4 regions of the Pseudomonas sp. Tun-23181 genome follow, and region 2 is predicted to be linked to each of the others. Evidence: riboswitches for the same ligand, from Rfam matches in the RefSeq annotation. Region 2 holds a riboswitch; each other region holds the start of a gene.
The links. Region 2 has a riboswitch for cobalamin ahead of cobO (cob(I)yrinic acid a,c-diamide adenosyltransferase). Riboswitches for the same ligand answer to the same signal wherever they lie in the genome.
Positions count from the first base shown of each region.

Region 1: it holds a riboswitch for cobalamin, as region 2 does, so the genes downstream of both, cobW (cobalamin biosynthesis protein CobW) here and cobO (cob(I)yrinic acid a,c-diamide adenosyltransferase) in region 2, are expected to answer to the same signal.
Region 3: it holds a riboswitch for cobalamin, as region 2 does, so the genes downstream of both, ACDI39_RS06560 (TonB-dependent receptor) here and cobO (cob(I)yrinic acid a,c-diamide adenosyltransferase) in region 2, are expected to answer to the same signal.
Region 4: it holds a riboswitch for cobalamin, as region 2 does, so the genes downstream of both, ACDI39_RS03720 (ABC transporter ATP-binding protein) here and cobO (cob(I)yrinic acid a,c-diamide adenosyltransferase) in region 2, are expected to answer to the same signal.

Region 1 covers NZ_CM171630.1:1,001,502-1,007,197, reverse strand. The annotation lists gene ACDI39_RS05150 (cobalamin biosynthesis protein) at 1-228, opposite strand, end outside; gene ACDI39_RS05145 (CbtA family protein) at 228-917, opposite strand; gene ACDI39_RS05140 (CbtB domain-containing protein) at 928-1,113, opposite strand; cobalamin riboswitch at 1,210-1,431, opposite strand; cobalamin riboswitch at 1,516-1,713, shown strand; gene cobW (cobalamin biosynthesis protein CobW) at 1,814-2,881, shown strand; gene cobN (cobaltochelatase subunit CobN) at 2,885-5,696, shown strand, end outside.
Region 2 covers NZ_CM171630.1:2,190,513-2,196,208, reverse strand. The annotation lists gene ACDI39_RS10570 (C40 family peptidase) at 1-531, shown strand, start outside; partial or broken gene ACDI39_RS10565 (PQQ-dependent sugar dehydrogenase) at 681-1,988, opposite strand; gene ACDI39_RS10560 (hypothetical protein) at 2,095-2,673, opposite strand; cobalamin riboswitch at 2,824-3,046, shown strand; gene cobO (cob(I)yrinic acid a,c-diamide adenosyltransferase) at 3,165-3,776, shown strand; gene ACDI39_RS10550 (cobyrinic acid a,c-diamide synthase CobB) at 3,773-5,068, shown strand; gene bluB (5,6-dimethylbenzimidazole synthase) at 5,065-5,696, shown strand, end outside.
Region 3 covers NZ_CM171630.1:1,317,724-1,323,419, reverse strand. The annotation lists gene ACDI39_RS06565 (acetyltransferase domain-containing protein) at 1-543, opposite strand, end outside; gene ACDI39_RS06560 (TonB-dependent receptor) at 686-2,812, opposite strand; cobalamin riboswitch at 2,926-3,130, opposite strand; gene ACDI39_RS06555 (GNAT family N-acetyltransferase) at 3,193-3,762, opposite strand; gene ACDI39_RS06550 (carboxymuconolactone decarboxylase family protein) at 3,841-4,185, opposite strand; gene lpxO (lipid A hydroxylase LpxO) at 4,280-5,179, opposite strand; gene thpR (RNA 2',3'-cyclic phosphodiesterase) at 5,359-5,696, shown strand, end outside.
Region 4 covers NZ_CM171630.1:706,572-712,267, reverse strand. The annotation lists gene paaZ (phenylacetic acid degradation bifunctional protein PaaZ) at 1-1,463, shown strand, start outside; cobalamin riboswitch at 1,562-1,769, shown strand; gene ACDI39_RS03720 (ABC transporter ATP-binding protein) at 1,879-2,655, shown strand; gene ACDI39_RS03715 (ABC transporter substrate-binding protein) at 2,652-3,620, shown strand; gene ACDI39_RS03710 (FecCD family ABC transporter permease) at 3,620-4,642, shown strand; gene ACDI39_RS03705 (hypothetical protein) at 4,829-4,996, shown strand; gene ACDI39_RS03700 (MFS transporter) at 5,374-5,696, shown strand, end outside.

The DNA of each region.
Region 1 (5,696 bases), 1.2 Mb from region 2:
TTGCGCGGGGCTGAACAGCACGAGGGGCAATGCCAGGCGCCTGGCCAGTTCCTGCAAGCCGGGTTCGTTGGCTTTGAGGTCGATGCTGGCGATGCCGCGCAGCAGCGCCGGGGCCAGCCCGTGCGCCGCGAGGGCCCCGCGCAGCAGGGCCTGCAGGGTGTCGGCCGGGCAGCCCTGGCGGCAGCCGAAGCCGGCGTACAACGCCGGCGCAGGAGGGGCGAGGCGCATCAGGCTTGGCTGGTGCGACGGTACAGCCAGGCGCTGAGCAGGCCCAGGGCGAGCCAGAAGGCGGCGTTGGTCACCCAGGAGGCGATCTTGAACTGGGTTTCCAAGGCTTCGGGCGCCAGGCTCTCGTGCATCGCCGGTTGCGGCGCGCCGATCAGGTGCGGCACGACCAGTAGGGCGAGGCCCAGTACCTTGAACAGCCAGTGATGGGCGAACACCAGCAGGGCCAGGCCTGCCGCGGTGGCGGCGGCGGTGCCGATCCACCAGCCCTGGCGCTGACCCAGGTCGGCAGCGGCGGTACCCGGCAGCTCTGGCGGCAGCCCCAGGGTCGGCGCCAGGCAGAACACCGCGAACCCGGCCAGGCCCCACAGTGCGCCGGTGGCCACGCGGCCCGGTTCGCGCAAGCTGTACAGGGCCGCGAGGATCAGGGCGAAACCGACCGCGACCACCAGGTTGCCGCCGGTGGTGGAGAGCAGGCGCTGCCAGCCGTCTTCCGGTGCCCAGGCTTCGGCGTCGTGTTCATGGGCGGCGACGGCATCGCCGTGGCCGTGGTGTTCGGCGACGGGGGCCGCGCTTTCATAGGTTTCCGCCTCGAGGATCAGCGGGCTGACCCACAGGCTTTGCAAGAAGGTCAGCAGCAGGGCGGCGAGCAGGCCGCTGAAGCCGGCGGTACGGGCGATGCGCTTGATCATGCAGGCGTACTCAGTGGCAAGGGAAGGCGGCGCTGTGGCGGGTATCGTGGGCGGCGTTGTGCACGGCCTCGATGTGCGAGAAACCGGCGAAGTAGATCAGGCACAGGCCCAGCAGGCTGGCGCCGGCGGCGATGACGATGCGTTGGCTGAGGCTGACGGGGGTGCTGACGCTGTGTTTGGCGCTGGTGACGGGCATGACGCTTTCCTCTGCTTTGTCATAGGCGGCGGACAAGCGCGACAGCCCCGGACGCAACGGGCCCAGGGAGATGCGACAGCGCCCGCCCACCGCGGGGTGATCATTCGACGTCAGGCCGGTCTCCGGGCTTGCGAGGAGGAGCAGGGCTCCTGGGGGGGAGCGTCACCTTCCCATGCCCTACGACGTGGCACAGTGGTCAAGACGCTTCGCTCGCTTACCGTTGCGGGGGCAGCACCGGCGTTGTCCGACCCCTTGGGGGCCTGGGACGCACCGGTTTCCCGTTTCACCCCCGAAGGGGCACCTGAACGCAGTGCATTAGCAAATCATGGGGCGGTTTCCCCGTCAATCGCAGGATAGGCAAGGCTTTAGGGCTGCCAAGGTTGACCGCCTGCCAACCACTGCGTAGCCTTGCCGCTTCGAGGTTCTCCGGCCGCCGCCGGAGCTAAGATGGGAACGCGGTCCAAGCCGCGGCTGCCCCCGCAACTGTAAGCACTGAACAGGATCGACACAGCCACTGCGCCAGCGCGGGAAGGCGTCATCCAACCGGCCCGGGGCCGGTACTGTGCAAGCCAGGAGACCTGCCTCGAAACGCTTTCGACTTTCAACCGGGCGGGGTGATCCGGTGGCGAACGGGCCCGGCCGTGGTGGCACGAGGCTTTCGTCCTGCATGCCCGCGCCATCCTGCCAAGGGCATCGCGACATGAAAACACTGGCCAAGCTCCCCGTCACCATCGTCACTGGCTTCCTCGGCTCGGGCAAGACCACCTTGCTCCGGCACATGCTCGACAACGCCCAGGGCCGCCGCATCGCGGTCATCGTCAACGAGTTCGGCGAGCTGGGCATCGACGGCGAGATCCTCAAGCAGTGCAGCATCGGCTGCACGGAGGAAGAGGCCAGCGGCCGCGTCTACGAACTGGCCAACGGCTGCCTGTGCTGCACCGTGCAGGAAGAGTTCTTCCCGGTGATGCGCGAACTGGTGGCACGCCGTGGCGACCTGGACCACATCCTCATCGAAACCAGCGGCCTGGCCCTGCCCAAGCCGCTGGTGCAGGCCTTCCAGTGGCCGGAAATCCGCAATGCCTGCACGGTCGATGCGGTGATCACCGTGGTCGACAGCCCGGCGGTGGCGGCGGGTACCTTCGCTGCCTACCCAGAGCAAGTGGACGCCCAGCGCAAGCTCGACCCCAACCTGGACCACGAGTCGCCGCTGCACGAGCTGTTCGCCGACCAGTTGGCCAGCGCCGACCTGGTGGTCCTGAACAAGGCCGACCTGATCGATGCCGAAGGCCTGGCCAAGGTCCGCGCCGAGGTGGCCGAGGAACTGCCGCCGGCGGTCAAGGTGATCGAGGCCAGCAGCGGGCGCCTGCCGCTGGAGGTGCTGCTTGGCGTGGGCGCCGAGGCCGAGGCGCACATCGATGGCCGGCGCACCCACCACGATGCCCATCACGCTGGCGAAGATCACGACGATCATGACCATGACGCCTTCGACTCGATCTCCATCGACCTGCCCGAGGCCGACGAAAGCCTGCTGCTCGACGCCTTGACGCAACTGGTGGTGGAGTTCGGCATCCTGCGCGCCAAGGGCTTCGCGGCCATTCCCGGCAAGCCGATGCGTCTGCTGGTGCAGGGCGTGGGGACCCGTTTCGACAAACACTTCGACCGCGCCTGGCGTGCCGACGAGCCTCGCCTGACGCGCCTGGTGCTGATCGGCCAGGACCTGGATGCCGTGCAACTGGAGGCGCGCCTGCGCCAGGCCCTGGGCGCCTGATCCATGCACCTGCTGCGGACCCAGCCCGGCGGCTTCGTGCCGGACGACAGCATCGCCGACCTCGGCCAGACGCCCGCTGAGCTGGTGATCCTCTGCAGCGGCGACTCGCACCTGGCGCTGCTGGCGGAAACCGCCGAGCAGTTGCCAGACGACTTCCCCAGCCTGCGCCTGGCCAACCCCATGCAGGTGCAGAACCACGCCTCGGTCGACCTCTACGTCGACCAGGTGCTGCGCCACGCCAAGGTGATCCTGGTGTCGCTGCACGGCGGGGTCGGCTACTGGCGCTATGGCGTCGAGCAACTGGTCGAGCTGGCCAACCGCGGTGTACGGCTGATCCTGGTGCCAGGCGATGACCGCCCCGACCCCGAGCTGACCGGCCTGGGCACGGTGACCGGCGAGCAGGCCGAACGGCTCTGGCACTACCTGCGCCAGGGCGGCAAGGCCAATGCCCTGAACCTGTTCAACTGCCTGGCCAGCCTGTGGCTGGGGCGTACCTATGCCTGGGACGAACCGCAGCCGCTGCCGCGCACGGCGGTGTATCACCCCGCCAAGGCCAGCGCCACGCTCGAGGACTGGTACGGCCAGTGGCACCCGCAGCAGCCGGTGGCGCCGCTGCTGTTCTACCGCTCGCACCTGCAGGCGGCCAACACCGCCTTCATCGATACCTTCTGCACACGTTTGCAGGCGATGGGCCTGAGCCCGCTGCCGATCGCTGTGGCCAGCCTCAAGGAGCGCGCCTGCCTCGACCAGGTCGAGGCCTGGCTGGACGAGGTCGGCGCCGACGTGGTGATCAACACCACCGGTTTTGCCCTGTCCAGCCCGGAGCAGCCCAACCTGCGCCCGTTGCGTCGCGACGTCCCGGTGTTGCAGGCGATCTGCGCCCAGGACAACCAGCCGGGCTGGGAGGCCAGCGAACAGGGCCTGGGCGCCCGTGACCTGGCCATGCATATCGCCTTGCCGGAGCTGGACGGGCGCATCATCACCCGGCCGGTCAGCTTCAAGGACCTGGCCTGGCGCAGCGAGCGCAGCCAGTCGGACGTGGTCTGCTACAGGGCCCACCCTGAGCGCATGGACTTCGTCGCCGAGCTGGCGCGGCGCTGGGTGGAACTGGCGCGCCTGCCCAACCCGCAGAAGCGCGTGGCGCTGGTGCTGGCCAACTACCCGACCCGCGACGGGCGCATCGGCAACGGCGTGGGCCTGGATACCCCCGGCGCGGCCCTGAACATCCTCCGCGCCTTGCAGGCCGAGGGCTACCCGGTGGCTGGCCTGCCCGACAGCGGCACCGCGCTGATCCAGCAATTGCTGGGCGGCGTGAGCAACGACCTGGAGCACCTCGACCAGCGCCCCTGCGCCCAGAGCCTGGCCCTGGCCGACTACCAGGCGGCCTTCGCCGACCTGCCCGAGGCCAACCAGCAGGCGGTGCTGGCGCGCTGGGGCGCCCCTGAACAAGACCCGATGTACCGCAGCGGGCGCATGATGATCGCCGGCCTGCGCTACGGCCTGACGTTCGTCGGCATCCAGCCGGCCCGGGGCTACCAGGTGGACCCCAGCGCCGTGTACCACGACCCCGACCTGGTGCCGCCCCATGGCTACCTGGCGTTCCACTTCTGGCTGCGCAATGGTTTCGCCGCCGACGCGGTGATCCACGTCGGCAAGCACGGCAACCTGGAGTGGCTGCCCGGCAAGGGCGTCGGCCTGTCGGCCCAGTGCTGGCCAGATGCCTTGCTCGGGCCGCTGCCCAACATCTACCCGTTCATCGTCAACGACCCAGGCGAGGGCGCCCAGGCCAAGCGGCGTACCCAGGCGGTGATCATCGACCACCTGATGCCGCCGCTGACCCGTGCCGAGACCTACGGCCCGCTGCGCGACCTGGAGCGCCTGGCCGATGAATACTACGAAGCGCAACTGCTCGACCCACGCCGTGCCCGGGAGCTGCAGCGCGACATCCTCGAGTTGCTCAAAGCCAACCACATCGACCGTGAGTTGCAACTGGAAGGCCAGTTGGACGATGCGGCACTCTGGCTGCCACGGCTGGACACCTATCTGTGCGACCTGAAGGAGTCGCAGATCCGCGATGGCCTGCATGTGTTCGGCCAATCGCCCGAAGGGCGGCTGCGCAGCGATACCCTGCTGGCCCTGGTACGTGTCGAGCGTGGTGACGGCAAGGGCGGCAATGCCAGCCTCATCCGTACCCTGGCCAAGGCCCTGGCGCTGAGCTTCGATCCCCTGGACTGCGACCTCGGCCAGCCCTGGCAGGGGCCGCGCCCGGCCATACTGGAGGCGCTGGCCCCACCCCCCTGGCGGACCTGCGGCGATACCCGCGAACGCCTCGAACTGCTGGCCCTGGCGCTGATCGAGCAAGGGCTGGACGGCTGCCTGCAACTGCCCGACGAGGCCCCCTGGCAGCCGGTGCGCAGTGTGCTGCAGACGCTGGTCGAGTCGGTGGCGCCGAACCTCGATGGCTGCGGTGCGGCTGAGCTCGATGGCCTGCTCGCCGCCCTGGCCGGGCGTTTCGTCCCGGCCGGCCCCAGTGGGGCACCGAGCCGGGGGCGCCTGGACGTACTGCCCACCGGCCGCAACTTCTATACCGTGGACGTGCGCAACCTGCCCACCACCACTGCTTGGCGCCTGGGTTTCGCCTCGGCCAACCTGATCCTCGAGCGTCACCTGCAGGACCATGGCGACCACCTGCGCCAGTTGGGGCTGTCGGTGTGGGGCACGGCGACCATGCGTACCGGTGGCGACGATATCGCCCAAGCCATGGCGTTGATGGGCGTGCGCCCGGTATGGGCCACTGGCAGCCAGCGGGTCGACG
Region 2 (5,696 bases):
ATGATGGCGCGCTTCGCACTCCTTTCCCTGGCGGCACTGCTCGCCGCCTGTTCCAGCCGAGCCCCGGCACCTGCGCCGGTGGCCAAGGCCCCCGTTACCTTCAACGCGCAGGCGGCGTCCTCGCCGGTGGCCGACGACGTGCTGTTCCGGGCTATCGGCCTGGTGGGCACGCCCTATCGCTGGGGCGGCAACACGCCGGACGCCGGGTTCGACTGCAGTGGGCTGATCGGCTACGTGTACCGGGATGCGGCGGGGATCAGCCTGCCGCGCTCGACCCGCGAGATGATCGTCATGCGGGCGCCGAACGTGGATATCGGTTCGCTGCAGTCCGGGGACCTGGTGTTCTTCGCCACCAACGGTGGGTCGCAGGTCAGCCATGCGGGGATCTACGTAGGGGAGGGGCGGTTCGTGCATGCACCTTCCACGGGCGGGACGGTGCGCTTGGATTACCTGTCCAACAGCTACTGGGCCCGGGCCTACCTGCAGGCCAAGCGGGTGCTGCCGCCGGGGCACCTGGCGCGCAATCCCTGAGTCCGATGCCCGCCTGCGAAACGGCATCGGGGCTACCTGGCAGCCCCACAGGTTCACCGTTGCCTCAAGATCAGTGGTGAACCTGTGAGGGCGGGCTTGTCGGGGCACGAACCGCCGTGAATGGGCCGGCACAGGCCAGCCCAAGCCCCTCACTGCTCCTTGCTCACCCGCCAGATCACGTTCCCGACATCATCGGCCACCAGCAACCCGCCCCGCTGGTCATTGATCACGCCCACCGGCCGCCCCATGGCCTTGCCCTTGCCATCGAGAAACCCCGTCAACAGGTCGATCGGCTTCCCGGCGGGTTTCCCCTCGGTGCTGAACGGCACGAAGATCACCTTGTAGCCACTGTGCGGCTTGCGGTTCCACGACCCATGCTGGCCCACGAACGCCCCCTGCTCGAACGGCGCCGGCAGCACACCCGGCTGGGCGAAGGTCAGCCCGAGGGATGCGGTATGCGGCCCCACCGCGTAGTCCGGCACGATGGCCTGGGCGACCTTTTGCCGATCCTGCGGCTCGACCCGCCGGTCCACATGCTGGCCGTAGTAACTGAACGGCCAGCCATAGAAGCCCCCGTCCTTGACTCAGGTGATGTAGTCCGGCACCAGGTCGCTACCGATCTCGTCGCGCTCGTTGACCGCCGTCCACAACGCACCGCTGTGTGGTTCCCAGGCCAGGCCGTTGGGGTTGCGCAGGCCGGAGGCGAAGATCCGGTGCTGGCCGCTGGCCGGGTCCACCTCCCAGATCGCCGCACGGCCTTCTTCCTGGTCCAGGCCGTTTTCGCCGACATTGCTGTTGGAGCCCACCGTGACATAGAGCTTCTTGCCATCGGGGCTGGCGATCACGTTCTTGGTCCAGTGGTGGTTGAGCCGGCCGCCGGGCAGGTCGACCACTTTCTTGCCTTCAGCGCGAATCTGCATGGCCCCCGGCTCGTAGTGGAAGCGCAACAGGCGGTCGGTATCGGCCACGTAGAAGTCCTTGCCCACCAGGGCCATGCCGAAGGGTGAGTTGAGCCCTTCGATGAAGGTGGTGCGAATTTCCGCGACGCCATCACGGTCAGCGTCGCGCAGCAGGGTGATGCGGTTGGCGCTGGGTACGCCGGCGCCGGCCCGTTTCATCACCTGGCCCATGACCCAGCCACGGATTCCCTTGCCGTCGTCGGGCTTGGCCGGGGCGTTGGTCTCGGCCACCAGCACGTCGCCGTTGGGCAGCACGTAGAGCCAGCGGGGATGATCGAGGTGCTCGGCGAAGGCCACCACCTGGGTGCCGGTCGCCGACGTGGGCTTGGCGCCCTCCGGCCAGCCGATCGCCGGGGCGATGTTGACGGTCGGGATCAAGGTCTTGTTCGGCTCGGGCAGTTGCGGGGACGGTCCCGATCCGTCGCTGACGTCCAGGCGCGCGGATTCTCCGCAGCCGCCGAGGCTGACGGCCAGGGCCAGCAGTAGCGCGATATGCATCCTGTCCATGCTCGGGTCCTCGTGGGGGCTCATGTGGAATCAGAGCGACGGGCCACCGTCGAGGTTCAACTTGTCGGTAGGGCGCATTCGGCTAGCTGGGCCCCGCTCAGGCCTGCTTGAGCAGCAGCGCCACGCCGGGAAAGTACTGCGCCGCTTCATTGTGCAACTTGCGATAGGCGTAGGGAAAATACCAGGCGATGGCGCAAGCGCTGTGCTTTTGCAGGTCGTCGACCAGGTCCTGCAACTCCTCGGGGCTGGCATGCTGGCCGGCTTTCCACGGGCTGACGAACAGGGCGCCGACCTTGAGTTGGCTGGGATAGGCGATCTGCCGGGCGAGGGCGGCGGTTTCCTGCACAGCCGTGCTCAGGTCCAGGCGGGCGATGCGCGGCCAGCGCTGGCTGGCGCGCAGGTGGACGCTGTCTTCCGAGGTGCTGATGGACAGGTCGCAGCGGCCCTCGCGCTCGCCCTCGTCACGTTGCTTCTTGCTCATGGACTGTTCCAGCGCCACCAGTTCGGCCTGCCAGGCCGCGGCCGCGAGCAGGCCGGTGTTGGCCGCGGTGCCATGCCAGTACGGGGCTTCGTTGTCGCCATGGACCTGGTTGAAGCGGTCGATGCATTCCGGCCAGCGCTCCAGCGCCGGGCGCAGGAACTCCAGGCGCGGGTTATTGATGATCAGGCCTTGCATGCTGCGCTCTCCTGTCGTTGTGATCGCGTTCAGCGAAAATTGATGTCTATGTGATATCACTGCTTTCAGTTTGTTACAAGCGGCCGGATCGGCCATTGATCCAGGCCAGATCGGCCTCGTTTCATTGACGCTCCGGGTGCAACCCTCTAACCTTCGCGGCGTGTTTCAGGTGCTCTGCCAGCCGAGGCTGGGCAGGGTGAAACTGGGAAGCCGGTGGGCGCCAGCAAGGCGCGATTCCGGCGCTGCCCCCGCAACGGTAGGTGAGTCGAGGACCGCGCAGGGCCACTGGATGCAGGCATCCGGGAAGGCGCGCGGCCCATGGGCCCAGGCCCTGCTCACGAGCCCGGAGACCGGCCTGTCACTGCCAACGGCATCACGGAGGGTGATGCGCGGTGCACCGTGGCGTCCGCCATGGCCCCTGCGCGTTCTCCGTCTGCCCGCCTATCGACCTGTCGTCGCCCATCCGTGCCGACAGCCTGCGGAGAACCCTGATGAGCGAATCCACCGAACGCGACGAACGCCACCTGGCGCGCATGCAGCGCAAGAAGGCGATCATCGACGAACGCATCGCCAACGCGCCCAACGAATGCGGCTTGCTGCTGGTGCTCACCGGCAACGGCAAGGGCAAGAGCAGCTCGGCCTTCGGCATGCTTGCCCGGGCCCTGGGCCACGGCCTGCAATGCGGCGTCGTGCAGTTCATCAAGGGCCGCAACAGCACCGGCGAAGAGCTGTTCTTCCGGCGCTTCCCCGAGCAGGTGCGCTACCACGTGATGGGCGAGGGCTTCACCTGGGAGACTCAGGATCGCCAGCGCGACATCGCCGCCGCCGAGGCGGCCTGGGCGGTTTCGCGCCAACTGCTGCAGGACCCGGGCGTGCAGTTCGTGGTGCTCGACGAGCTGAACATCGCCCTCAAACACGGCTACCTCGACCTCGACCAGGTGCTCTCGGACATCCAGGCCCGTCCGCCGATGCAGCACGTCATCGTCACGGGCCGTGCCGCCAAGCCGCAGATGATCGAGCTGGCCGATACCGTCACCGAGATGGGCATGGTCAAGCACGCCTTCCAGGCCGGCATCCGCGCGCAGAAGGGCGTGGAACTATGAGCCGACCCCGGCATTGTCCGGCGGTGCTGATCGCAGCACCGGCGTCCGGCCAGGGCAAGACCACGGTCACCGCCGCCCTGGCGCGCCTGCACCGCAACCTCGGGCGCAAGGTGAGGGTGTTCAAGTGCGGGCCGGATTTTCTCGACCCGATGATCCTCGAACGGGCCAGCGGTGCACCGGTGTACCAGCTCGACCTGTGGATGATCGGCGCGCAGGAAAGCCGCCGCCTGCTCTGGGAAGCGGCGGGCACGGCCGACCTGATTCTTATCGAGGGGGTCATGGGGCTGTTCGACGGCACACCGTCGAGCGCCGACCTGGCGCGTCACTTCGGTGTACCCGTGCTGGCGGTGATCGATGGCACAGCCATGGCCCAGACCTTCGGCGCCCTGGCCTTGGGCCTGGCACGCTACCAGCCGGACCTGCCGTTCGCCGGGGTGCTGGCCAACCGCGTCGGCAGCCTGCGCCATGCGCAACTGCTCGAGGGCAGCCTGACCGAGGGCCTGCGCTGGTACGGCGGGCTCTCCCGCGAGCGTGGCATCGAGCTGCCCAGCCGCCACCTGGGGCTGGTCCAGGCCAACGAGCTGAACGACCTGGACCTGCGCCTGGACGCCGCGGCCGAGGCCCTGGGCGCCAGTTGCGACGCCACGCTGCCGCCAGCGGTGGCCTTTGCCGAACCCGACCCTATCGCCCCCAGGCCGTCGCTGGCCGGTGTGCGCATCGGCGTGGCCCGTGACGAAGCCTTCGCCTTCACCTATGGCGCCAACCTCGATCTGTTGCGCGAGCTGGGCGCCGAACTGCGCTTCTTCTCGCCCTTGCACGACCGGGAACTGCCCACGGTAGACAGCCTTTACCTGCCAGGGGGCTACCCTGAGCTGCATCACCAGGCCCTGGCGGCCAATGCCCCTCTGCTCGAGGCGATCCGCGCCCATCACGCCCAGGGCAAGCCGCTGCTGGCCGAGTGCGGTGGCATGCTCTACCTGCTCGAGGCCTTGACCGACGTGGCCGGTGAGCGCGCCACGCTGCTCGGCCTGCTGCCGGGCGAAGCGGTGATGCAAAAGCGCCTGGCGGCCCTGGCGCTGCAGGCTGTGGAACTTCCGGAAGGGACCCTGCGCGGGCATACTTATCATCACTCCCTGACCAGCACCCCGCTCGAACCGATCGCCCGCGGCCAAAGCCCCAACGGCGGTCGTGGCAACGAGGCGGTCTATCGCCAGGGACGACTGACGGCGTCGTACATCCACTTCTATTTCCCCTCCAACCCTGACGCGGCGGCGGCGCTGCTGCGGCCATGAGCGAACACGCCTTCAGCGACGCCGAGCGCGCCGCGGTCTACCGGGCCATCGGCGAGCGCCGCGACATGCGCCATTTCATCGGCGGTGAGGTAGCGCCAGCGCTGCTGGCCCGCCTGCTGGCCGCCGCGCACCAGGCGCCGAGCGTCGGCCTGATGCAGCCCTGGCGCTTCATTCGCATCAGCCGACGCGAGCTGCGTAGGCAGATCCAGGCGCTGGTGGAGCAGGAGCGCGTGCGCACCGCCGAAGCCTTGGGCGAGCGCTCCGACGCTTTCATGAAACTCAAGGTCGAAGGCATCCACGACTGCGCCGAAGTGCTGGTGGCGGCGCTGATGGACAACCGCGAGGCGCACATCTTCGGCCGCCGCACCCTGCCGGAAATGGACCTGGCCTCCCTGGCCTGCGCGATCCAGAACCTCTGGCTGGCGGCGCGCGCCGAGGGCCTGGGCATGGGCTGGGTGTCGCTGTTCGAACCGCAGGCCCTGGCCCAACTGCTGGGCATGCCCGCTGGCGCCAAGCCGGTGGCGGTGCTGTGCCTGGGGCCTGTGGCGCAGTTCTATGCCGGGCCGATGCTGGTGCTGGAGAACTGGGCCGAGGAGAAGCCCTTGGGCGAGATGCTGTACGAGAACCA
Region 3 (5,696 bases), 870 kb from region 2:
GATGGCCCAGGGCACGTGCATCATCGACCCTTCGGCGACGTGCAGCCCATCGAGCAGGTTGTGCCCGGCGACGATGAGCGCGCCGATGGCGATCAACGCCGCGCGCGGCAGCCAGACCAGCAGCGACAGGGCGATCATGCTCAGGCCGATGGCCCAGATCACCTGCAGGTAGATCACGCTTGGCGGCAGTTGGAAGGTCCAGGCGAAGTTGACCAAGGTGAATTCCAGCGCCACGAGGAACAGGCCACGCTTGAACAGGAACGCCGAGACGTCGCCACGGCCCTGGTGCTTCTCGCCGTAGAGCCAGGCACTGAGGCCGGTCAACAGCACGAACACCGGCGCACACAGGTGGGCCAGGGTACGGCTGGCGAACAGGGCCGGCTCGGTGGCGTCGATGGCCATCGGATCGCTGACTTGGCGATGCAGGAAGAAGGTTTCGCGCACGTGGTCCAGCAGCATGAACAGGATGACCAGGCCGCGCAGGGCGTCGATGCTTTGCAGGCGCTGGGTGAGCAGGGTTGGGGTGGGGGAGGCGCTTGTCATGGGGGCAGGCAAGAGGGATTGTGAGATGAAATGTTATCTTATAACTATTTGTTGAGGTTCGATAGCGCTTTTTCAGGTGGGGGGCTGTGCGATGGGCTGCAAAGCAGCCCCAGTACCGCTCAATTGGAGAAAGCCGCTCAGGTCAGAAGCTGTAGTCGACCGTCGCGAAGTACGACCGTGGCGCGCCGAGCAGCCATTGCTCACCACTGTGGGCGGCCACCACATAGTCACGGTTGAACAGGTTGTTCAACTGCAGCCCCAGGCGCACGTCCGGCAGCACCTGCCAGCCGAGGTTGGCATCGACCACGGTGTAGCCGGGGACGCTCTGGCTGTTGGCGGTGTTGGCGTAGCGCTCGTCGACGTAGCGCAGGCCGATGCCGGCATCCACGGTCTGGCCGAAACCCTTGCTCAGCCACAGGTTGGCGGTACGGCGCGGCACGTTGGCCGGGCGGTTGCCGGCGCGGTCCTGGGGAACGCCGCCGACCCTTTCATCGAAGTCATCGTACTTGGCGCGTACCACGGCGGCGTTGGCCGATACCTGCCACTGGTTAGCCAGGGCCAGCTCCAGGGTCGCCTCCAGGCCGTCGGAGGTCTGTTGGCCGGCTTGCTGCTTCTCGTGGGTGACCGGGTCGTCCACCAGCAGCTTCTTCTTGACGATGTGGTAGGCCGCCAGAGTCCACTCGCCACGGCCGTCCCAGAAGCGTTGCTTGAGGCCCAGTTCGGTCTGCTTCGACTCGGTCAGGTCATAGTTCATCTGCGTCGGGTTGAGGCTGATGAGGTTGTTGACCCCGTCCTCGCTGGTGGAGTACTGGCCGTACAGCGACAGCTCGTCGGTCACCGCGAAGAGCAGGCCCGCGCGCCAGTTGCCGCCCTGCAGGCTGCGGTCGCTGCGGGTGTCGCTGACCAGGTTGTCCCGATCGATGTGGTTCTGGTCACGGCGTACACCGGTGACCAGCGACAGGCGATCGGTGAGCTGGGTGCGGTTCTCGGCGAACAGCGCGAAGGTGCGGGTGGTGGACAGGGTCTGTGGGCGCAGCGCCGATCGGCTGTGGAACCCGCCCGGTGCCGGCTGCCAGGGGTCGATGTAGTCGCCGCCCACGTCTTCGTACGGCGAGTTGTTGTCGACGTTGAAACGGATCCTGTTGTACTCGGCACCCACCACGGTCTTGCTGGCCAGGCCGAACAGACTGTGGTCGAAGGTGAAGCTCTGGCGGTCGCCGATCTGCTCCTGGTTGTGCTTGATCTCCAGGTAACTGCCGCGTTCGAGCTGGCCGCGGTCGGCATCCCAGGTGTAGTCCTCGGCGTTGCGCCAGTGCCGGCGGCTCTTGATGTAGTACAGCTGGTTGCTGGCGCTGAGGTGGTCGTTGATCGTCCAGTCGGTGTCGAGGCGGGTCCACTCGTCGTGATAGCGTTGGACGTCGTCGCGAATGTTGTAGTTCTTCTTGCGCAGGCTGTCGCGGTAGTGGCCGTCGATCAGCGGGGTGCCGAAGTAGTTCATCGGCTCGGCATCGCCGCGCTCGTGGGCGAGGGTGAAGCTCAGGTCGTCGCTGGCGTCGAAGCGCAGAGCGGCGCTGAGGGCCAGGTTGCGCGAGTCGCCGCGATCGACCCAGACGTTGCCTTGCTGCGTGTTCAGGGTGACCCGGTAGCTCAGGCGCTCGCTCAGGCTGCCACCGCTGTCCAGGCCGAGCTGTTGGCGGTCCCAGGAGCCGTAGCCCAGGCGCAGGTGGTTGCGGATTTCGCCGGCGAAGGGTTTTTTCGGGATGACGTTGATCACCGCGCCCGTGGCGCCTTCGCCATAGAGTACCGAGGCCGGGCCACGGATCACGTCGATGCGCTCGACCATCCACGGATCGACCGGGAAGCTCTGGGTACCGGCGCCGGTGTACAGGCGCGAGCCGTCGAACAGCGTCATCACCGAGCTGTGGCCGGTGAAGCCGCGGGCGGAGAGGGCGGTGCCGCCGTTGCCTGGGGTGCCGACCGAGGTGATGCCTGGCGAGCGGGTCACCGCGTCTTGCACGGTGAGGTTGTTACGCTGCTGGATCTGCCCGGCGCTGATGCTGCTGGTGCTGGCCGGGGTCTCCAGGGCGCTCAGGTTCAGGCGCGAACCGGCCCGGGTCGGCGTGGCCAGGTCGACGACCTGTTCGTCGCGGGTGTCGGTGATGGCCGTGGAGGGCAGGGCCAGTACTGGCCCGTCGTGTTCATCGGCCAGGGCCGGAAGGGAAACGGCCAGGCAGGCCGCCAGAGTATGAAGCTTGGAGATACGGGACATGTCGTTCCACTGTCGCAGGAATGAATGGATCCCGGTGGAAACAACGCATAGACGACCAAGCACGTACGCAGGCGCGCACGCGAAAACCGGCCTGCGCCCGCCCACCGCGGGTTGCCAACGAAAAGCTCCAGGCCGGTCTCCGGGCTTGCGAGGATCATGAACCGTTCACCTTCCCATGCATGCGCACAGTGGTATGTCGAAGGGTTCGCTCGCCTACCGTTGCGGGGGCAGCGCCGGACTTGTCGTGGCAACGACGCACCGGCTTCCCGTTTCACCCTGCGCGCGGCGGCGCAGGACACCTGAAACTGGCGCGCATCTGACCACCGAACGGGTGGGGAGTCAATCGTTCGGATGCAGCTTGCGCTGGTCCAGGAGGGCGATCAGCGTCCGCGCCGACGCGATACCCTGGCCTCGATGTTCTTGCGCCCGATCAGCAGGGCGGGCTTCTCCACCACCGGCTCGTCCGCCAGCCACTTGTACATCACCAGGCAGTCCACCAGCCCCAGGCGAGCGTGCCGGTAGGCCTTGGGCAGGCGGCCGACGGTCTCGAAGCCGAGCTTGTGCCACAGCGCCACGGCCACCTCGTTGGTCGCCACCACCGAGTTGAACTGCAGGGCCAGGAAGCCCTCCTGGCGTGCCAGCTTTTGCGAGTGCTCGCACATCAGCCGCGCCACGCCACGGCCGCGGGCGGCCGGCGCGACCATGTAGCCGCAATTGCCCACGTGGGCGCCGGGGCCGGCGGCGTTGGCCTTGAGGTAGTACGAGCCGAGCAACTCGCCATGCGCCTCGGCCACCAGGGTTCGCAGGGGCAGCTCCAGCCAGAGCTGGCGGGCCTGCTCGACGCTGAGCCCGGGGTCGAAGGCATAGGTTTCGCGGGCCTGGACGATGGCCTGGAAGGTGGGCCAGAAGCGTTCGAAGTCTTCCGGGGTCATGGGACGGATGTGGATCATGGCGGCTCCTGCACGGGCTTGGCCGCCAAGTCTGGGTGGCCCGGCGCCGCCGCGCAAGGGCTGCGGCGCCGGAGGCGTTCAGTCGCTCGCCTTGCCGACCGCATCCAGGGCGCGGGCCGAGTAGACCAGCGCGGCACCGGCGTTCATCGCCACCGCCACGCCCAGCGCCTCGGCGATTTCCTCACGGGTGGCGCCGTGCCTGACGGCCTGCTGGGAGTGCACGGCGATGCAGCCGTCGCAGCGGGTAGTCACCGCCACGGCCAGGGAGATCAGCTCGCGGGTCTTGGCATCCAGGTGGTTGGTCTTGGCCCCGGCACCGCTGGCAGTCATGTAGCCGGCCACGGTATCGGGGGACAATTGCTTGAGATCGCCGATGCCGGCCATCAACTGCCTACGGTAGGCGTCCCAGTCCATCATGCTCATGGTTTTCACCTTGTTCGGTGGTGACAGGAGCTTTCAGGCTAGTCGAAGAACGAGGCTCTGGAGGGGCTGTGATGGCCAGGGCAGCGTCTTCGCTTCAGATGTAGATGAACACCAGCACCAGCGCCGCGACCACCGCCCACTTTTCCAGGTAGTAGCGGGTGCGGTTGCGCTTCTTCAGGGCCTTGCCGCGCTCGCGGATGCGGTAGATGCGGGTGAACAGGCGATTGATGCCGCCGGTCTTGTCGTTGGCGTCGTTGGGGGCCGCCGCGGCGGCCATGACGTTGCGGCTGAACCAGCGGTTGAAGGCGGTCGCCCAGCGGTACTTGAGCGGGCGCTCGACGTCGCAGAACAGGATGATGCGGTTGTGCTCGGTGGTGTTGGCGGCGTAGTGGATGTAGGTCTCGTCGAACACCACTGCCTCGCCGTCGCGCCAGGCGTACTTCTGGCCATCGACATCGATGTAGCAGCCGTCGTCGTTGGGCGTGTCCAGGCCCAGGTGGTAGCGGTAGGAGCCGGCATAGGGGTCACGGTGGCGCACCAGCTTGGCGCCTGGCGGCAGGGTGGCGAACATGGCCGCCTTGACCGAGCCGATACCCTGCAGCAACTCGGTGGTGCGTGGGCACAGCTTCATCGCCGAGGGGTGGCTCTCGCCATACCACTTCAGGTAGAAACGCTTCCAGCCGGTCTTGAAGAACGAATTGAATCCGACGTCGTCGTAGTTGTCGGATTTCTTGATCTCGCCCACGTGCAGCAGTTGCTGGGCCTCCTCGCGGATTTCCCGCCAGTGGTCCTTGAGCGGCTGCAGTTCGGGGAAGGACTCGACCGGCAGGTAGGGCTTGGCCGGGTGCTGGGAGAACAGGTACAGGAAGCTGTTGACCGGAGCCAGGAAGCTGGAGTGATCGCCCAGTTGGCGGGTCAGCTTGTGGCGAACCCGACCGCGCAAGTGAACATAGGCGATCGAGAGTGCGAAGATCAGGACGAGTGCGATTTTCATGAACGGATACTTGTCGAAATGGCCATGCGCCATGGCTTGAGCCCGCCAGCATAAACAATCGTGCCAGGCCTGTGCACCCGTCTTAAGTGGAAGGCGCAAACGTTTCATCCTGGTTCATCTGCCAGGTATCGAGGTGAGCGTACACTCGGGGCTGGCGCCCCACAGATCGAGGAGCATGCATGGCCCAGGATTCACGCCCCAGCGGCGCACCCTTCAAGCGCCTGTTCTTCGCCTTGCCGGTCAGCGATGCCCAGCGCCGTGCCATCGCCCAGTGGCGGCGCAGCCTGGGGCTGCGCAGCGGCAGGCCCGTACCGGCCGAGAACTTCCACCTGACCCTGCTGTTTCTGGGCGATGTGGATGCCGCGCGGTTGCCGGCCCTATGCGCTGCGGTCGACAATCTCACGCGCCCGGACGCGCCTTTGCGCCTGCTGCTCGACCGCTTGCAGGTGTGGCAGCGCGCCGGTGTGCTGGTGCTCGAACCTGGGGAGACGCCACCGGCGCTGCGGCAACTGGTCTA
Region 4 (5,696 bases), 1.5 Mb from region 2:
GCCTGATGAACCAGTCGGGCTTGTTGCCGGCGGGCAGCCTGCAGCTGGTGATCGGCAGCACCGGCGACTTGCTCGAGCGCCTGCAGGGCCAGGACGTGGTGACCTTCACCGGCTCCGCCGACACCGCCGCCAAGTTGCGGGTAACGCCGAACCTGGTGCGCCACTCGGTGCCATTCACCGCCGAGGCCGACTCGCTCAACTGCGCCATCCTCGGCCCGGACGTCAGCCCCGACAGCGAGGAGTTCGACCTGTACATCAAGGAGGTGGTGCGCGAGATGACCACCAAGGCCGGGCAGAAGTGCACCGCCATCCGCCGCGCCATAGTCCCGGCCAGGCACCTGGACGCCGTGGCCACCCGCCTGCGCGAGCGCCTGGCCAAGGTGGTGGTGGGCGACCCTTCGGTCGAAGGCGTGCGCATGGGTGCGCTGGCCTCCCACGACCAGCAGCGTGATGTTGGCGAGCGCGTGCGTAGCCTGCTCCAGAGCTGCGATCAATTATTCGGCGCGAGCGACGGCTTCGCCCCGGTCGGCGAGGGCGTGGCCGAAGGCGCGTTCTTCGCCCCAACCCTGCTGCAAGCCCGCGATCCCCATGCCGAAGGCGGCGCCCACGACATCGAGGCCTTCGGCCCGGTGAGCACGCTGATGGCCTACGACGACCTGGACGAAGCCCTGGCCCTGGCGGCCCGTGGCAAGGGCAGCCTGGTGGCGACCCTGGTCACCGCCGATCGCGCGGTGGCGGCCAAGGCCATCCCGGCGGCGGCCGCCTGGCATGGGCGCCTGCTGGTGCTCGACCGCGAGGCGGCCAAGGAGTCCACCGGCCACGGCTCCCCCTTGCCACAGCTCAAGCACGGCGGGCCCGGCCGGGCCGGTGGTGGCGAGGAGCTCGGTGGCCTGCGGGCGGTCAAGCACTACCTGCAGCGCGCGGCGGTGCAAGGCTCGCCGAGCATGCTGACGGCAGTGACCGGCGAGTACGTGCGTGGCGCCGAGGTGATCGAGAGCGAAGTGCATCCGTTCCGCCGTCATTTCGACGACCTGCGCATCGGCGAGTCGCTGCTCACCCACCGGCGTACCGTGACCGAGGCGGACCTGGTCAACTTCGGTTGCCTGTCGGGCGACCATTTCTACATGCACTTCGACGAGATCGCCGCCAAGGCCTCGCAGTTTGGCAAGCGCATCGCCCATGGCTACTTCGTGCTGTCCGCGGCGGCAGGGCTGTTCGTGTCGCCGGGCGAAGGGCCGGTGCTAGCCAACTACGGCCTGGATACCCTGCGCTTCATCAACCCGGTGGGCATCGGCGACACCATCCAGGCCCGCCTGACCTGCAAGCGCAAGATCGACCAGGGCAAGTCCAGTCCGCTGGGCCAGCCCCAGGGCGTGGTGGCCTGGGACGTGGAGGTGACCAACCAGCTGGGTGAGCTGGTGGCCAGCTACGACATCCTGACCTTGGTGCTCAAGCGGACTTGAATGCCGTGAGGGCTTGGGGCCGCAAAGCGGTCCCCAATGGCGATGCAAGCCTGGCCCCCACCTGCCACCGCGGTTGACTCCCCCTGCCATAAATGCTCAGATGCGCCCCTGTTTCAGGTGTCCCCCGCCGCCGTGCGGGGGGTTAAACGGGAAGCCGGTGCCTCGCCCTCGCGCGACCAGTCCGGCGCTGCCCCCGCAACGGTAAGCGAGCGATGCATTCGACACACCACTGTGCCGCCGGCATGGGAAGGTGAATGCCTCACGCCCCTCGCAAGCCCGGAGACCGGCCTGACACTGCAATTGGCAACTCCCGCGGTGGGCGGGCGCGGGCCGGTCCTGGGGCAGCCTCGTGCCCACGATTGCTCCGTGCGTGCGCTCCGTCGGGTCTTCTCAACCCCGCAACGGTCGCTCACCCATGTCTTTGCCTACCCTGCGCATCGAAGGCCTGCACTGGTCACCGTCACCCGGCGAACGCCGGCTGCTCGACGGCATCGACCTTGAGGTCGGCCCTGGCGAGTTCGTCGGCCTGATAGGCCCCAACGGCAGCGGCAAGACCAGCCTGTTGCGCTGCGCCTACCGTTTCACCCGGCCAGACAGCGGCCGCGTATCGCTAGAAGGCGAGGACATCTGGCAGCGCCCGCCGCGCTGGGTGGCACAACGCATCGCGGTGATGCTGCAGGAGTTTCCCGAGGACTTCGGCCTGAGCGTGCGCGATGTCGTCGCCATGGGCCGTACCCCGCACCTGGGCTGGTTCCAGGGCGACAGCGAAGCGGCGCTGGTCGATGCCTGCCTGCGCGAGCTGGGCCTGCTGGCCTGCGCCGAGCAGGGCTTCGCCAGCCTGTCCGGCGGGGAAAAGCAGCGGGTGCTGCTGGCCAGGGCACGGGTGCAGCAACCGCGCCTGATGATCCTCGACGAGCCGACCAACCACCTCGATCCGCGCTACCAACTGGCCCTGCTCGAGCACATGCGCGGTACCGGGCTGAGCCTGCTGGCGAGCTTCCATGACCTGAACCTGGCCGCCGCCTTCTGTGACCGGCTGTATGTCATCGAGGCCGGCCGCATCGTTGCCCATGGCACGCCGCAGCAGGTCCTGACCGAACAGTGCCTGGCCCAGGTGTTCGGCGTGCACGCCCTGGTCGATCGTCATCCCCTCGCCTGCCACCCGCGCATCACCTGGATCAGCCCCGCATGAAACGCTTCGTCACCTGCCTGGCCCTGCTGGCCGCCCTGCCCCTCGCCGCTCTGGCCAGCGACTTTCCCCTGACCGTGCACAGTTGCGACCGCGACGTGACCTTCACCCAGCCGCCACAGAGGGCGGTCAGCCACGACGTCAACCTCACCGGCATGCTCCTGGCCCTGGGGCTGCGCGAGCGCATGGTCGGCTACAGCGGCATCAGCGGCTGGAAGAACCTCGACCCGTCGATGCGCCAGGCCCTGGCCGGCCTGCCGGAACTGGCGGCACGTTACCCATCGCTGGAAAACCTGCTGGACGTGGACGCCGACTTCCTGTTCGCCGGCTGGAGTTACGGCATGCACGTGGGCGGGCCGGTCACGCCACAGACGCTGGCGCCCTTCGGCATCCCGGTCTACGAGCTGAGCGAATCCTGTGCGCGGATCATGCCCCAGCGCCAGGCCAGCCTGGAGGACCTGTACCGGGACCTGGACAACCTCGGCAGGATCTTCGCCGTGCCCGCCCAGGCCCAGGCTTTGATCGGCCAACTGCGCCAGCGCATCGCCCGGGTGACGGCCCAACTTGGCGAGGTGCAGCGCAAGCCCCGGGTGTTCCTCTACGACAGCGGCGAGGACCGCCCGACCACCTCCGGCCGCCTGGGCATGCCCCAGGCGCTGATCGAGGCGGCCGGTGGCGAGAATGTGATGGCCGATGTCAACGCCAGCTGGACCGAGGTCAGTTGGGAAAGCCTGGTCGAACGCGACCCGGAGGTGATCGTCATCGTCGACTACGGCCCCACCCTCTGGCAGCACAAGCGCGACGTCCTCCTCAAGCACCCGGCCCTCGGCGAGGTGAAGGCGATTCGCGAACGGCGCTTCGTGGTGCTGTCGTACCTGCAGGTCACGCCCTCGGTGGACAACGCCGTTGCCATCGAGCACCTGGCCGCCGCGCTGCATCCGCAACGGTTCGCCGGGGCGCCGCGCTGATGCCGGTGCGTAGCCCTGCCGGCTATCGCCTGTTGCTGGTCGCACTGCTGGCGGCGCTGGTGTTTTCCTGCCTGCTGTCGCTGGGCTTCGGCGCTGCCCAGGTGCCGCTGGCCAAGGTGCTGGGTATCGTTCTGCAGCAACTGGGCCTGGCCGACGGCGGCGACTGGAGCCGCGGACAGGCGCAGATCGTCTGGCAGATCCGCGCCCCACGGGTCGTGCTCGGCGCGCTGGTGGGCGCCGGCCTGGCCCTGGTTGGCGGCGCCCTGCAGGCGGTGACGCGTAACCCACTGGCCGACCCGCACCTGCTAGGGGTCAGCTCCGGTGCAGTGTTGGGCGCGGTGCTGGTGGTGCTGTTCCTTGGCCCCTTCGCCGGTGCCTTGAGCCTGCCCCTGGCGGCCTTCATCGGCGCCCTGGGCAGCATGCTGCTGGTGCTGGGGGTGGCCAGCCGACGTGGCCGGCTGGAGAGCGAACGGCTGTTGCTGGCCGGGGTAGCGGTGTCCTTCGTGGTCATGGCCCTGGCCAACCTGCTGCTCTACACCGGCGATCCCCATGCCGCCAGCTCGGTCATGTTCTGGATGCTCGGCGGGCTGGGCCTGGCGCACTGGTCGCTGCTGTGGCTGCCGGCCGTTTGTGTGCTGGCCGGCTTCCTCTTGCTGCTCAGCCTGGCCCGCGCCCTCAATGCGCTGATGAGCGGGGAGCAGACCGCCGTCAGCCTCGGCTTCGACACCCGCCGGGTGCGCGCCCAGGTGTTCGTCGGCTGCGCCCTGCTCACGGGCGTGCTGGTGTCGCTGTCCGGGGCGATCGGCTTCGTCGGCCTGATGCTGCCCCACGTGGCCCGCTGGCTGGTGGGCGCCGAGCATCGCCGCCTGCTGCCGGCCTGCGCCGTGCTCGGTGCGCTGTTCGTGGTCTGGGTCGACATGGGCGCACGCACCCTGATCGCCCCCCAGGACCTGCCCATCGGCATCGCCACCGCGGCCATCGGCGGGCTTTTCTTCATCATCCTGTTACGTCGCAGGCCCTGACATGCCCTGTCGATCGCACGGGCGTGAGCGCCGTTGGTCGGTGCCGCAGGCCCGGGCAGGGATCGACAGCCGCCTTGCGCCGCTCTGATGCCATGAGGGGTGGTCAGTGGCTTCGCCCCTCGCGCCTGTTTCCGGCCCGCCCGCCGGCAGGTCTTTTCCCATCGAAGCCAAGCCGAGGAAGCCGTCATGAACGAGACACTGCGAATGGGTGGTGGCAGCGCCCAGGACGACTGGCCAGAACTCGATCCCGAAAAACGCAATGACCGGGCCGACGATCCCGATGTCGACCCCAACCTGACCGAAGAAGAGGACCGGCCTGGCGTGCCGGCCAGTGATCCGGAATCCGGGGCCTGATGGCGTCGGGCCCGTCACCGGTGAATGCGTTGCCCTGACCGGCCCCTTCGTAGGTTTGCCCGCGAAGGGGCCGCCTCGACACCCCACGCACAGGGCTGCGTCGTTTCGCCGCAGGCCCAGGCCCCTTGGGCAAATCCCGCGCAAGGCATAGAATCGCGCCGCCTTTTCACCCGTCGCCTCGTACGGTGGCAACCCGCAGCAACGACAGCGTCCACGCCTGAACACATGATCGCGCATGTGCAACAGGCTCAACCGCCCCGCCCGGCCACCTTCCCCAGGTGCCAGCGGTTGAGTCTTGCCCTGGTCGCATCCTCCCCGGCCAGGCATGCAGGCACGAAAAGGCGCCTATACCGCTTTTCGAATACTTTGAGGTACCTATGTCTGCGCGTCTGCTGGCCATGGCGCTGGCACCCCTGCTCGGGTTGTTTATCGTTGCCCTGGGCAATGGCTTCCTGTCCTCCCTGACCACCCTGCGCCTGGGCGCAGCCGGCGAATCGGCGACGATGATCGGCATCGTCTCGTCGGCCTACTTCATCGGCCTGACCCTCGGGGCGATCTTCAACGACCGGCTGATCCTGCGCATCGGCCACATCCGCGCCTACACCAGCTTCGCCTCGCTGATCGCCGCGACCATCCTCCTGCAGGGCCTGTTCTACGACACCACCTGGTGGTTCGCCTTGCGCCTGGTCAACGGCTGGGC